DNA from 3 places in the Streptomyces anthophorae genome. Region 1 is predicted to be linked to each of the others. Evidence: riboswitches for the same ligand, from Rfam matches in the RefSeq annotation. Region 1 holds a riboswitch; each other region holds the start of a gene.
The links. A riboswitch is a leader RNA that binds a small molecule or an ion and turns the genes downstream of it on or off. The one in region 1 is predicted to bind cobalamin.
Positions count from the first base shown of each region.

Region 2: another riboswitch for cobalamin. It lies ahead of ACNYS0_RS28140 (SCO2321 family membrane protein); the one in region 1 lies ahead of ACNYS0_RS41055 (ABC transporter substrate-binding protein).
Region 3: another riboswitch for cobalamin. It lies ahead of ACNYS0_RS14975 (ribonucleoside-diphosphate reductase subunit alpha); the one in region 1 lies ahead of ACNYS0_RS41055 (ABC transporter substrate-binding protein).

Region 1 covers NZ_JBLWQQ010000001.1:8,971,911-8,975,157, forward strand. The annotation lists gene ACNYS0_RS41050 (FecCD family ABC transporter permease) at 1-61, opposite strand, end outside; gene ACNYS0_RS41055 (ABC transporter substrate-binding protein) at 136-1,191, opposite strand; cobalamin riboswitch at 1,246-1,398, opposite strand; gene ACNYS0_RS41060 (class F sortase) at 1,475-2,137, opposite strand; gene ACNYS0_RS41065 (hypothetical protein) at 2,250-2,894, opposite strand; gene ACNYS0_RS41070 (phosphoinositide-specific phospholipase C-related protein) at 3,139-3,247, opposite strand, start outside.
Region 2 covers NZ_JBLWQQ010000001.1:6,208,964-6,212,210, forward strand. The annotation lists gene ACNYS0_RS28135 (SCO2322 family protein) at 1-51, opposite strand, end outside; gene ACNYS0_RS28140 (SCO2321 family membrane protein) at 48-1,277, opposite strand; adenosylcobalamin-variant (AdoCbl-variant) riboswitch at 1,381-1,456, opposite strand; gene ACNYS0_RS28145 (flotillin family protein) at 1,540-2,703, opposite strand; gene ACNYS0_RS28150 (hypothetical protein) at 2,718-2,963, opposite strand; gene ACNYS0_RS28155 (Strvi_7410 family MBL fold metallo-hydrolase) at 3,109-3,247, opposite strand, start outside.
Region 3 covers NZ_JBLWQQ010000001.1:3,373,107-3,376,353, reverse strand. The annotation lists gene ACNYS0_RS14975 (ribonucleoside-diphosphate reductase subunit alpha) at 1-1,909, opposite strand, end outside; cobalamin riboswitch at 2,037-2,167, opposite strand; gene ACNYS0_RS14970 (GNAT family N-acetyltransferase) at 2,228-2,719, opposite strand; gene mctP (monocarboxylate uptake permease MctP) at 2,823-3,247, opposite strand, start outside.

The DNA.
Region 1 (3,247 bases):
CGACGGAGGCGCACAGCGCGGCCACGGCGGCCGCCCAGACGAGCGTGGCGCGCAGGGTGATCCGGGGCGAGGCCGGCGGATGCGCCGCCGTCGCCGGGGGAGCCGCGACCGTGCGAGCTGTGACCGGCCGGGCCGTCACCGGGCGAGCCCGAAGCGGCGCAGCCCCGCGGCCACGCGCTCCACGCCGTCGACCGTCCGGATCGTCGGGTTCATGGCCTGCCCGCTCAGGCGCACGTACCGCTTCTTCTTCACGGCGGTCATGTGCTGGGTGACGGGATTCGACTCCAGGAACTTGATCTTCTGCGCGGCCGACTCCGCCGACTGCGAGCGGCGCGTCAGGTCGCCGATGACGAGGACGTCGGGATCGCGGTCCGCGACCGTCTCCCAGTTGACCTGCGGCCACTCCGCACGCGTGTCGTCGAAGACATTGCGCGCCCCGAGCTCCTTGGTGACGACGCCGGGCGCGCCGCAACAGCCCGCCATGTAGGGCGAGTCGGAGTTGGCGAACCAGTACAGGACGTCGACGCCGTGCGCGTCGACACCCGAAGTGGCCGTGCGGACGCGGGACTTGAGCGTGTCGATCAGCTTCTCGCCGCGCTTCTGCACGTGGAAGACGCGCGCCAGGTCGCGGATCTCGCCGTACACGACGTCGAGCCCCAGGGCCTTGGTCCGCACCCCGTCCCCGTCGCCGCCGTTGTCCTTGCCCGCGCAGTCGCTGGGGGAGAGGTACGTGGGTACGCCGAGCTTCTCGAACTCCGCGCGCGGCGCCACGCCGCCCTTGCCGAGGGTGTACGTGAACGAGGCCGCGGCGAAGTCCGGCTCGGTGCCGAGGACCTTCTCGAACGACGGGTAGCGGTCGGCCAGGCGCGGCACCTTCGCGTTGGCCTTCGCCAGGTTCTTCAGTACCGGGTCGGTCCAGGTGCCGGTGCCGACCATCCGGTCCTCCAGGCCGAGCGAGAGCATGATCTCGGCGGAGCCCTGGTCGAGGGCGACGGCGCGGCGCGGGGCGTGCTCGACCCGCACCTTCTCGCCGCAGTTGTCGAGCGTGACACCGTCGCCGCTCGCGGCATCGTCCCGGGTGGCGGCGGTCGTGCCGCACCCGGCCAGCAGCAGGGTGAGCGCCAACAGCGGGGCGCATCGGCGGAGTTGACGTGCGAACAGCACGGAGGTTCCTTCGCGTCCAGGGCTCATACGCGGAGCCGGCCTACGGTCCGCCCCCACGCCACGCGGCGCTGGAGGCCGCCAGCAGGTCTTCGGACTCGGGGTCGTCCGCGCGAAGCGCCTTCCCAGGCCGATGTGCCGGCCCAGTGGCAGTGGCTCCGCCCGTCACCCTCACCGCTGCGCGTCAGTTCCGGGTTCGCACCGGATTCCCTGACCCGTGTGCGTAGAAAAACACACAAAGGTAAGACTGGCTCAGCGAAGCTATCACGCGTCCCGTCCCGGGCATCACTCGCTCACGGACTTGACTGTCGGTTCAAGGAGGGGGCGGGCCCGGGCGGGAGCGCGCCGATGGGTGGGAGAGCTGTCCGACGAGATGGGAGTACACCACCAGATTGTCGCGGTATCCGGTGTCGGCCCCATACGCGCCGGCGCAGGTAATGGTGCGCAGCTCGGGGCGTCCGGTGGAGTCGTAAACCTCTCGGGTGGGGAAGGACCTCTTGGCGTAGCTGCGAACCTTGTCGACCTCGAAGCGTGCGACGTTTCCGTCGCTGCGGGCGACATCGATCCGGGCTCCGGGGCGAAGCCGGCTCAGGCGCGCGAAGACGGCAGGACCCTTGCGGGTGTCGAGGTGGCCGACGGCCACCGATGTTCCGTTCTGCCCCGGGACGGGCGCACCGCTGTACCAGCCCGCGATGTCGGGGCGGTCGAGTGGGGGTGGTTCCAGGCGTCGCAGATGATCGAGGCCGATGGCCACCAGGGGGGCGTCGACTCCGATGGAAGGGATGACAATGCGGGTCGGGACAGTCCGCGTGGTGCCGGAACGGGAGTTCCCCTGCGCGGCGGTACTCCCACTCCGGGACTGTGCATGTGAGGCCGCGCCCCGCTCGCCGGGGGGCTCGCTCTGCGAGCCCGTCATCTGCGACCAGCCCGTCACCGTAATGATGAGCAGGGCGAGGAGCAGTGCGGTGGGCCGCACCAGCCTCTGTGTGGCGGACGTTGAACCTGGTTCGGCTGGTGCCGGGTCCTGCGTGTTGCGGGACCCGGCACCACCCGGACTCGGGGTGGATCGCTTCACCGGGCGGCCTCGGTCAGCCTGCGGATCCGGGGCGGCTCAGGCCGCCTCCACCCGCGTCGACCCCGCCGACAGGATGGCTTCCCTGATCGCCGCGGCCCGGTGTGTCGGAGCCATCTGGCGTGTCAGGAGTGTTCGTGGGGTCGGGAGCTGGGGACTTCGTGGGGTCGGGAGTCGGGGACTGCGTGGGGTCGGGGGTCGGAGTCTTCGTCGGGTCGGGAGTCGGCGACGGCGAAGGATTGTCGCCGCAGTCCACCTTGAAGTTCTTGGACTTGGCCTGCCCGCTCTCGGTGGCCCACCGCCAAGTCACCCCGTAGTGACCGTCCGGCAGCGACATCGTGGCGGTGTGCGCCGAACCGTCGTCGTTGACGCGCAGTACGCCTTGGCTGACCGTGTCGTTCCCAGTGGGCGGAATCTCATCGATCTGCCAGTAGACGGCCTTCACTCCATCGAAGTCGAAGGCGTCCAGGTAGAACTCGCACACCTGGGGCTCGTCCCGTTCGTCGCCCACCGGGGTGTCCGCGCTGTGGACCTTGATGTCGCCGTTGTCGCCTGGAGCGGCCAGGGCCTGGGAGACTGGAACGGCGGCCAGGCCGATGGTCAGGGCGACCGCTCCGAGGATCCCGGTGCGGCGGCGGTCCCGGACGATATTGGGCACCATGCGGTTCCTTACGATAGTCGGATCATCCGTTCGTAATCGTTGCTTTCCGGGCAGACTGCAACGTCCCGTGCACGACCGCGGCGTTCGGCCCCGTGGACACGCCGGGCTTGTCACCCGTTGGGGGCACCCACTCGCAGGGGAGCGCCGACGGCGCGGGCGTTGCCCGGCAGTAGACGGAACGGCGCCTGCCGGCATGAACACGGGCTCCAAGCGTCCCGACTGGACAACTCCTCGGCGCAGCGCCTCACCGGCCCGCATTGAGCGCGTCCACCGCTCCCTGCGCGTCGCCGATCGTCGAGTAGTCGACCGCGACGAAGTTGACCGGCCTGCCGCGCTCGCGTTCGCAGCGGCGC
Region 2 (3,247 bases), 2.8 Mb from region 1:
GAGCAGCGCGAGGACGAGCCCGCCGAGCCCGGCCGACCTGCGCGCGGTCACGGCTGCCGCTTCTTGCGGCCGCTGAGCAGGAAACCGGCGCCCACGGCGGCGATGAACATCACGCCGATGATCCACCAGTTGGCGCCGCCACCGCCGTCGTCCTTCTTCTCGTCCGAGTCCGAGGCGGAGGACTTGGTGGAGGCGGGCTCGGGGCCCGTCTTGTTCAGCGCGCTCACCAGGTCCGTCCCGCCGAAGTCGCGCGGGTCGTTGCCGGTGGCGTGCGCGGCGAAGATCAGCTCGGCGTAGGCGGCCGGGCCGGTCTGCGTCGCCCAGCCCTTCGCGTTCTTCTCCAGCCAGGTGTACGAGTCCTTCGTGGCCTTGACGCCCTCGGCCGCGGCGACGGCGGTGACCGCGTCCGCGGTGTTGCCGTAGTCGGGCTGGTCCGTGGAGCCGGCCAGCTGGGACTTCAGGTAGAGGTGGGTGTCGAGCTGGTTCTGGAGGTAGACGGCGCCGTTGTGCGCCACGGCCTCCGGGCTCTTGCCGGCCTCGCAGGTGTACGCGTCCGGGGCCTTGCCCTTGCCGGGCGCGAAGCCGGTGCCGAGGGCGCCGAGCACACCGGCCGCGGTGGCGTCGGCGTTCGCGGCGAGCTCGCCCTTCTTGTCCGGCTGGTAGGCGAGGGCGCCGCCGTCCTTGCCCTTGGAGCAGGGGAGGGCGAGCGAGGCGAGGGCGTCGGCGCCGGTCTTCCCCTTGCCCGATGTCACCTCGGACGGCTTCTCGCCGGCCGCGGCGAGCGCGCCGATGACGACGGACGTCGAGTTCGCGTCGCTGTCCATGCCGAGGCTGTAGCCCCAGCCGCCGTCGGCGTTCTGGTTCTTCTTCAGCAGGGCGACGCCCGAGGCGACCTCGCCGTCCCGGCCGCCGACCGCGGCGAGCGCCTGGACGGCGGCCGCGGTCGCATTGCTGTCGATCTTGGTCTTCTTGTCGCAGGCCTTGCCCGGCTCGGCGCGGAACGCGGCGAAGCCGCCGTTCTCGCACTGCTGCCCGGCCAGCCAGTCGACGGCCTTCTTCGCGGGCCGCACGCCCACGGTGTCCTGCGCGACGAGCGCGAGGGACTGCCGCCACACTCCGTCGTACGTGGGGTCGCTCTTTCCGTACAGGCCCGAGGGCACGACGACCTTCGGCGACGGGGAGGCACTGTCCGCACCGTCTGCGAACGCGGCCTGCGCGCTCACGGCGCCGATCGCGACGGTCGCGGCGACGAGCGCGGCGCTACGGCGAATGTTCATGGTGGGGCGGATGCCTCTCCCTGCGGGGAGCGGGGCGGCGCGGCACACGGGGGCACCGGGCGGCTCCGGCTCCGTATTCCTCGACGGTCCTGAGCCGAGCAGGTACGTACGAGGCATTCCGGCTGTGACGGTTGCGGGTCAGCGCCGGATTTGCACCGGCTTCCCCTCGTACGTACGTACTGACGACCTACTTACTGTACCCGGAGCGATTCAAGCCCCTGCGGCGATTGAGCAGCGGGGCCCGGGGCAGAGCCCCGAGACGTCAGCGGACGTCCACCGGGCCGTCGTCGCTGCCGCGCGGAGCGCCCACGTAGCGCTCCACCGCCGAGCCACCCCCGTCCGCTCCCTCGCCGCCGAGGTTCTTGCGGACCGAGTCGAGGATGGTCAGGCCCTGGCCGACCAGGCCCGCCGCGATCTCGCCCAGGCCGTCCGCGCCGTTCAGGACGTTGACGTTCGCCCCGGCGAGGCCCGCCGAGGCCTCCTTCACGATCTGCGGGAGCTGGTCGATGAGCATGCGGTCGAGGGCGACCCGGTCGTACGACGCCGCCGCCTCCGCCTGGATCTTCATCCGCTCGGCCTCGGCGAGGGCCAGGACACGGATGCGCTCCGCGTCGGCCTGGGCCGGCTTGACGATCTCCGACACCAGCTGCTTCTCCCGCAACTCGGCCTGCTTCATGGCCAGTTCCGTCTGCGCTTCGAGGACCTCCTGCTGGGCGTGGGCGAGCGCGAGCGGGCCCGCCTGGTCGGCCTGCGCCTTGGCCCGGTCGACCTGGGCGTTGTACTCGGCCTGCACGACCGCGGTCTCCCGCGCGTACTCGGCCTGCTTGCGGGCCGCCGCCTGCTCCGCCTCCGCCGCGGCCTGCGTGGCCTGCGCCTGCGCGATCTGCGCCTGCCGCTGAATGGCGGCCTTGTGCGGGCGCGACATCGCCTCGATGTAGCCGGTCTGGCCGTCGTCGATGGACTGGATCTGAAGCGAGTCGACGTGCAGACCGATCTTCGCCATCTCCGCCTTCGACGTGTCGAGGACCTCCGTGGCGAGCTTCTGGCGCTCGGTCACGATCTCCTCGACCGTCATCGAGCCGATGATCGAGCGCAGGTGACCGGCGAAGATGCGCCCGGTGAGGACCGACATCTGGTCCTGGTCGGAGAGGAAGCGCTGACCGGCGTTGACGATCGACTCATGGTCGTTGCCGACCTTGAAGGCGATCACCGCGCGCACGGTCAGCGCGATGCCCTGCTTGGTCACGCACTTCTCGACGACCTCCGCCTCGCTCATCGCGAGCGACAGGAAGCGGGTCTTGCGGAACACGGGGAGCACGAACTTCCCGTGCCCGGTGACGACGCGGAACGGCGCTCCCCCAAGTCCCCGCCTGCCGCCCGAGATCAGCATCGCCTCGTCGGGTGCGGGAACGCGATATCCGAACATGCCTGTACGTCTCCTTAGCGGGCGTCGCCTTCGCCATCGGAGAGGAGAGGGTCGGTCCAGGCCATGACCACGACCTGACGGCTCCCGCGGGACTCGATCACGAGCACGGTGGCGCCACGGTCCAGGGGCTCGTCCGAGTACGCGAGAAAGGTCTCGGTCCCGCCCCTGACCTGTACCAACACCTCACCCGGACCGCCGGCTCCACGTGTGCCGATGACCAGCTTCCCCGTTCGGCCGACCACTGCCTCGTCCGGCGTCATCGGCGGGCGCCCCCTTGTCGTTCCAGCTCGTGAGAGCTCTTGGGGGCCGAAGATACGCCTCTGCGGGCGCACCTTCGATGAAGGCACGGCAAAGATCCGCCGCACCGGGGTCGCGGTCGCGGGGCGCTGCCCCGGGCCCCGCGCCTCAATCGCCGGCGGGGCTCGATACGTACGTCACCGGGTCTGTGCCCGGGACCTGTTCCACGCGGCCCGACTTCTGGAGGCGGCGGAGGTGGGCCTCCGCCTCCGAGACCGCGATCGTCCTTGACCCGTACGGGATTTGG
Region 3 (3,247 bases), 5.6 Mb from region 1:
CGCCGGACAGCGTCTCGCGCTTGAACAGGTTGGAGACCTGCGGCTCGATGCACTCGTAGACGCCGGCGATGGAGGCGATCGTGGCGGTGGGGGCGATGGCCAGGAGGAGGGAGTTGCGCATGCCGACCGACGCGATGCGTTCGCGCAGCGCCGCCCACCGCTCCGGCCACGTGAGCCGGACGTCGTAGTGGTCGGGGTGCAGCACGCCGCGCGCCGTGCGGGTCTTCTCCCAGGCGGGGAGGGGCCCGTTGCGCTCGGCGAGGTCGGCGGACGCCTCGTACGCGGCGAGCATGATGCGCTCCTGGATCCGCGTGGACAGGGCCTTCGCCTCGGCCGAGTCGAACGGCAGGCGCAGCTTGAAGAAGACGTCCTGGAGGCCCATCGCGCCCAGGCCCACCGGGCGCCAGCGGGCGTTGGAACGGCCCGCCTGGTCGGTCGGGTAGAAGTTGATGTCGACGACGCGGTCGAGGAACGTGACGGCCGTGCGGACCGTCTCGTCGAGGCGCTCCCAGTCGATGTCCCGGCCCTCGACGTCCACGAGGGCGCCGAGGTTCACGGACCCCAGGTTGCAGACGGCCGTCTCCCCGTCGTCCGTCACCTCCAGGATCTCCGTGCAGAGGTTGGAGGAGTGGACCGTGTGGCCGGGCTCCGCCGTCTGGTTGGCGGTGCGGTTGGCGGCGTCCTTGAAGGTCAGCCAGCCGTTGCCGGTCTGCGCGAGGGTGCGCATCATGCGGCCGTACAGATCGCGGGCCGGGATGGTCCGCTGGGCCTTCCCCTCGGCCTCGGCCCTGCGGTACGCGGCGTCGAACTCCTCGCCCCACAGGTCGACGAGCTCGGGCACGTCGGCCGGCGAGAACAGCGACCACGGCTGGTCCGCGTTGACCCGGCGCATGAACTCGTCCGGGATCCAGTGCGCGAGGTTCAGGTTGTGGGTGCGGCGCGCGTCCTCACCGGTGTTGTCGCGCAGCTCAAGGAACTCCTCGATGTCGGAGTGCCAGGTCTCCAGGTAGACCGCGGCGGCGCCCTTGCGGCGGCCGCCCTGGTTCACGGCGGCGACCGAGGCGTCCAGCGTCTTCAGGAACGGGACGATGCCGTTGGAGTGCCCGTTCGTGCCGCGGATCAGCGAGCCGCGGCTGCGGATGCGGGAGTACGAGAGGCCGATGCCGCCCGCGTGCTTCGAGAGGCGGGCGACCTGGTGGTACCGGTCGTAGATCGAGTCGAGCTCGTCCAGCGGGGAGTCGAGCAGGTAGCAGCTCGACATCTGGGGGTGCCGGGTGCCGGAGTTGAAGAGTGTGGGGGAGGAGGGCAGGTAGTCGAGGCGGCTCATCAGGCCGTAGAGAGCCTCCACCTCCTGAAGCGCGCGCAGGGAGTCGTCCTCCGCCAGACCCGCCGCCACGCGCAGCATGAAGTGCTGCGGGGTCTCGATGACGTGCCGGGTGATGGGGTGGCGCAGCAGGTACCGGCTGTGCAGGGTGCGCAGGCCGAAGTAGCCGAAGCGGTCGTCGCCCGCGAGGTCGATGAGCGCGTCGAGGCGCGCCGCGTGCACCCGTACGAACTCGGCCGTGCGGTCCGCGATCAGGCCCTCGCGGTGGCCGACCGCGACCGATTCGGTGAAGGACGTGACGCCCTGCGAGGCGGCCTCGGCGGCGACGGCACGGGCGAGCAGCCGGGCGGCGAGCCGGGAGTAGGCCGGGTCCTCGGAGATCAGCCCGGCCGCGGCCTCGGTGGCGAGATCGCGCAGCTCGGCCTCATCGGCCCGCGCCGAGCGGCCGCGCAGCGCGGCGGCCGCGATCCGGCCGGGGTCGGCGTCGGGGAGGTCGGCGGTCAGCTCGGTCAGGGTGCGCAGCAGGGCTGCACCCGGACCGTCCTCGGGGGTGGCTGAGACCGGTTCGGCGGGCGCGATGGTCACGTGGAGGCTCTCCCTCGCTCGGCTCGGGGCCTGCGGGGAGGAGGTGGCAGCGCGGGCGCGCGAAGGCGGGCCCTCGTCCACCGGCCCTTTCCGCGAGGCCCGGACGTCGTCGACGCCCGGGCCGGACGGCTCGGGCGTGCCGTCGACAGGTCATCGGACTCGCGCGGGCGCTTTTGTACGCCTACGCACACCGTTGCGGGACAGTTCCGGATTCGCACCGGATTCCCCTGCGGTGACAGCGAGAGCGAGCATACATGTTGTGCCGGGCTTTCGCGTCAGCCCCATATGTTGTGTCGGCCCGGTTCGGGAGTGGACCGGCTAGAGCTTCAACTCGTACGCCCGCAGCGTCACTTCCGGGATCGGGTCCCAGTCGCGCTCCGGGGTCCGGGTGAAGCCGAGGCGTTCGTAGAGCCGGTGCGAGGCCGTCGCCACGGGCTGCGTGCACAGCACCACGGCCTTCTTCCCGGCCGCCCGCGCCCGCTCGATCACGGCCTTCACGAGAGCCTCCCCGACGCCCTTGCCCCGCGCCTCGACCGCCACCGCGAGCATCCGGAACTCGGCCTCGCCGGGGCGCGAGACCTCCGCGTACGGGTGGTCGTGCGTGGGGACGTACGTGACGGCGCCGAGAATCCGGCCCTCCGGGCCCTCGGCGACGAGGACCTCGGCCTGCTGCGCGCGCTTCTCGACGTCGCGCAGCTCGGCGGCGTACCAGTCGTTCTCGCCGTCCGCGAGGAGCCCGCTGCCGAGATAGGCGCGGGCAATCAACTCGCCGAGGGCGGCGTACTCTTCGGGGCGCACAGTTCTGATCACGTCGTCATGGTTACGTGACGTGCGGCGGTGGTCGCAATGCTTTCCCGAAAATGCCTCGGGCCCCTCCATCAGGGAGGGGCCCGAGAGGTGTCCGTACGGGTGACTAGTGGCCGGAGCCCGCGCCGACCTTCGGCAGGTCGACCTGGACGCCCTTGTCGCCCGCGTCGGCCGTGTAGTCCTCGGGGGCCGTCTCGTCGACGCCGTCGGGGGCGTTGAACGCCTTGAGGACGAAGGTCAGGACGACGGTGACGACGACGTTGAGGACGAACGCCGTCATGCCGATGTAGCCGATCTGGCCGATGCCGGGGATCTCCGCCGACGAGCCGCCGAAGTGCTTCTGCGTCGGCGACGCGACACCGTACGCGGCGAGCGTGCCGTACACCATGCCGACGGCCCAGCCGGCGAGCAGCGCCCAGCGGTGGAACCAGCGCGTGAACAGGCCGCCGACCAGCGCCGGGAACGTCTGGAGGATCCAGATGCCGCCGAGCAGCTGGAAGTTGATCGCGACGGTCTTGTCCATGGTCAGGA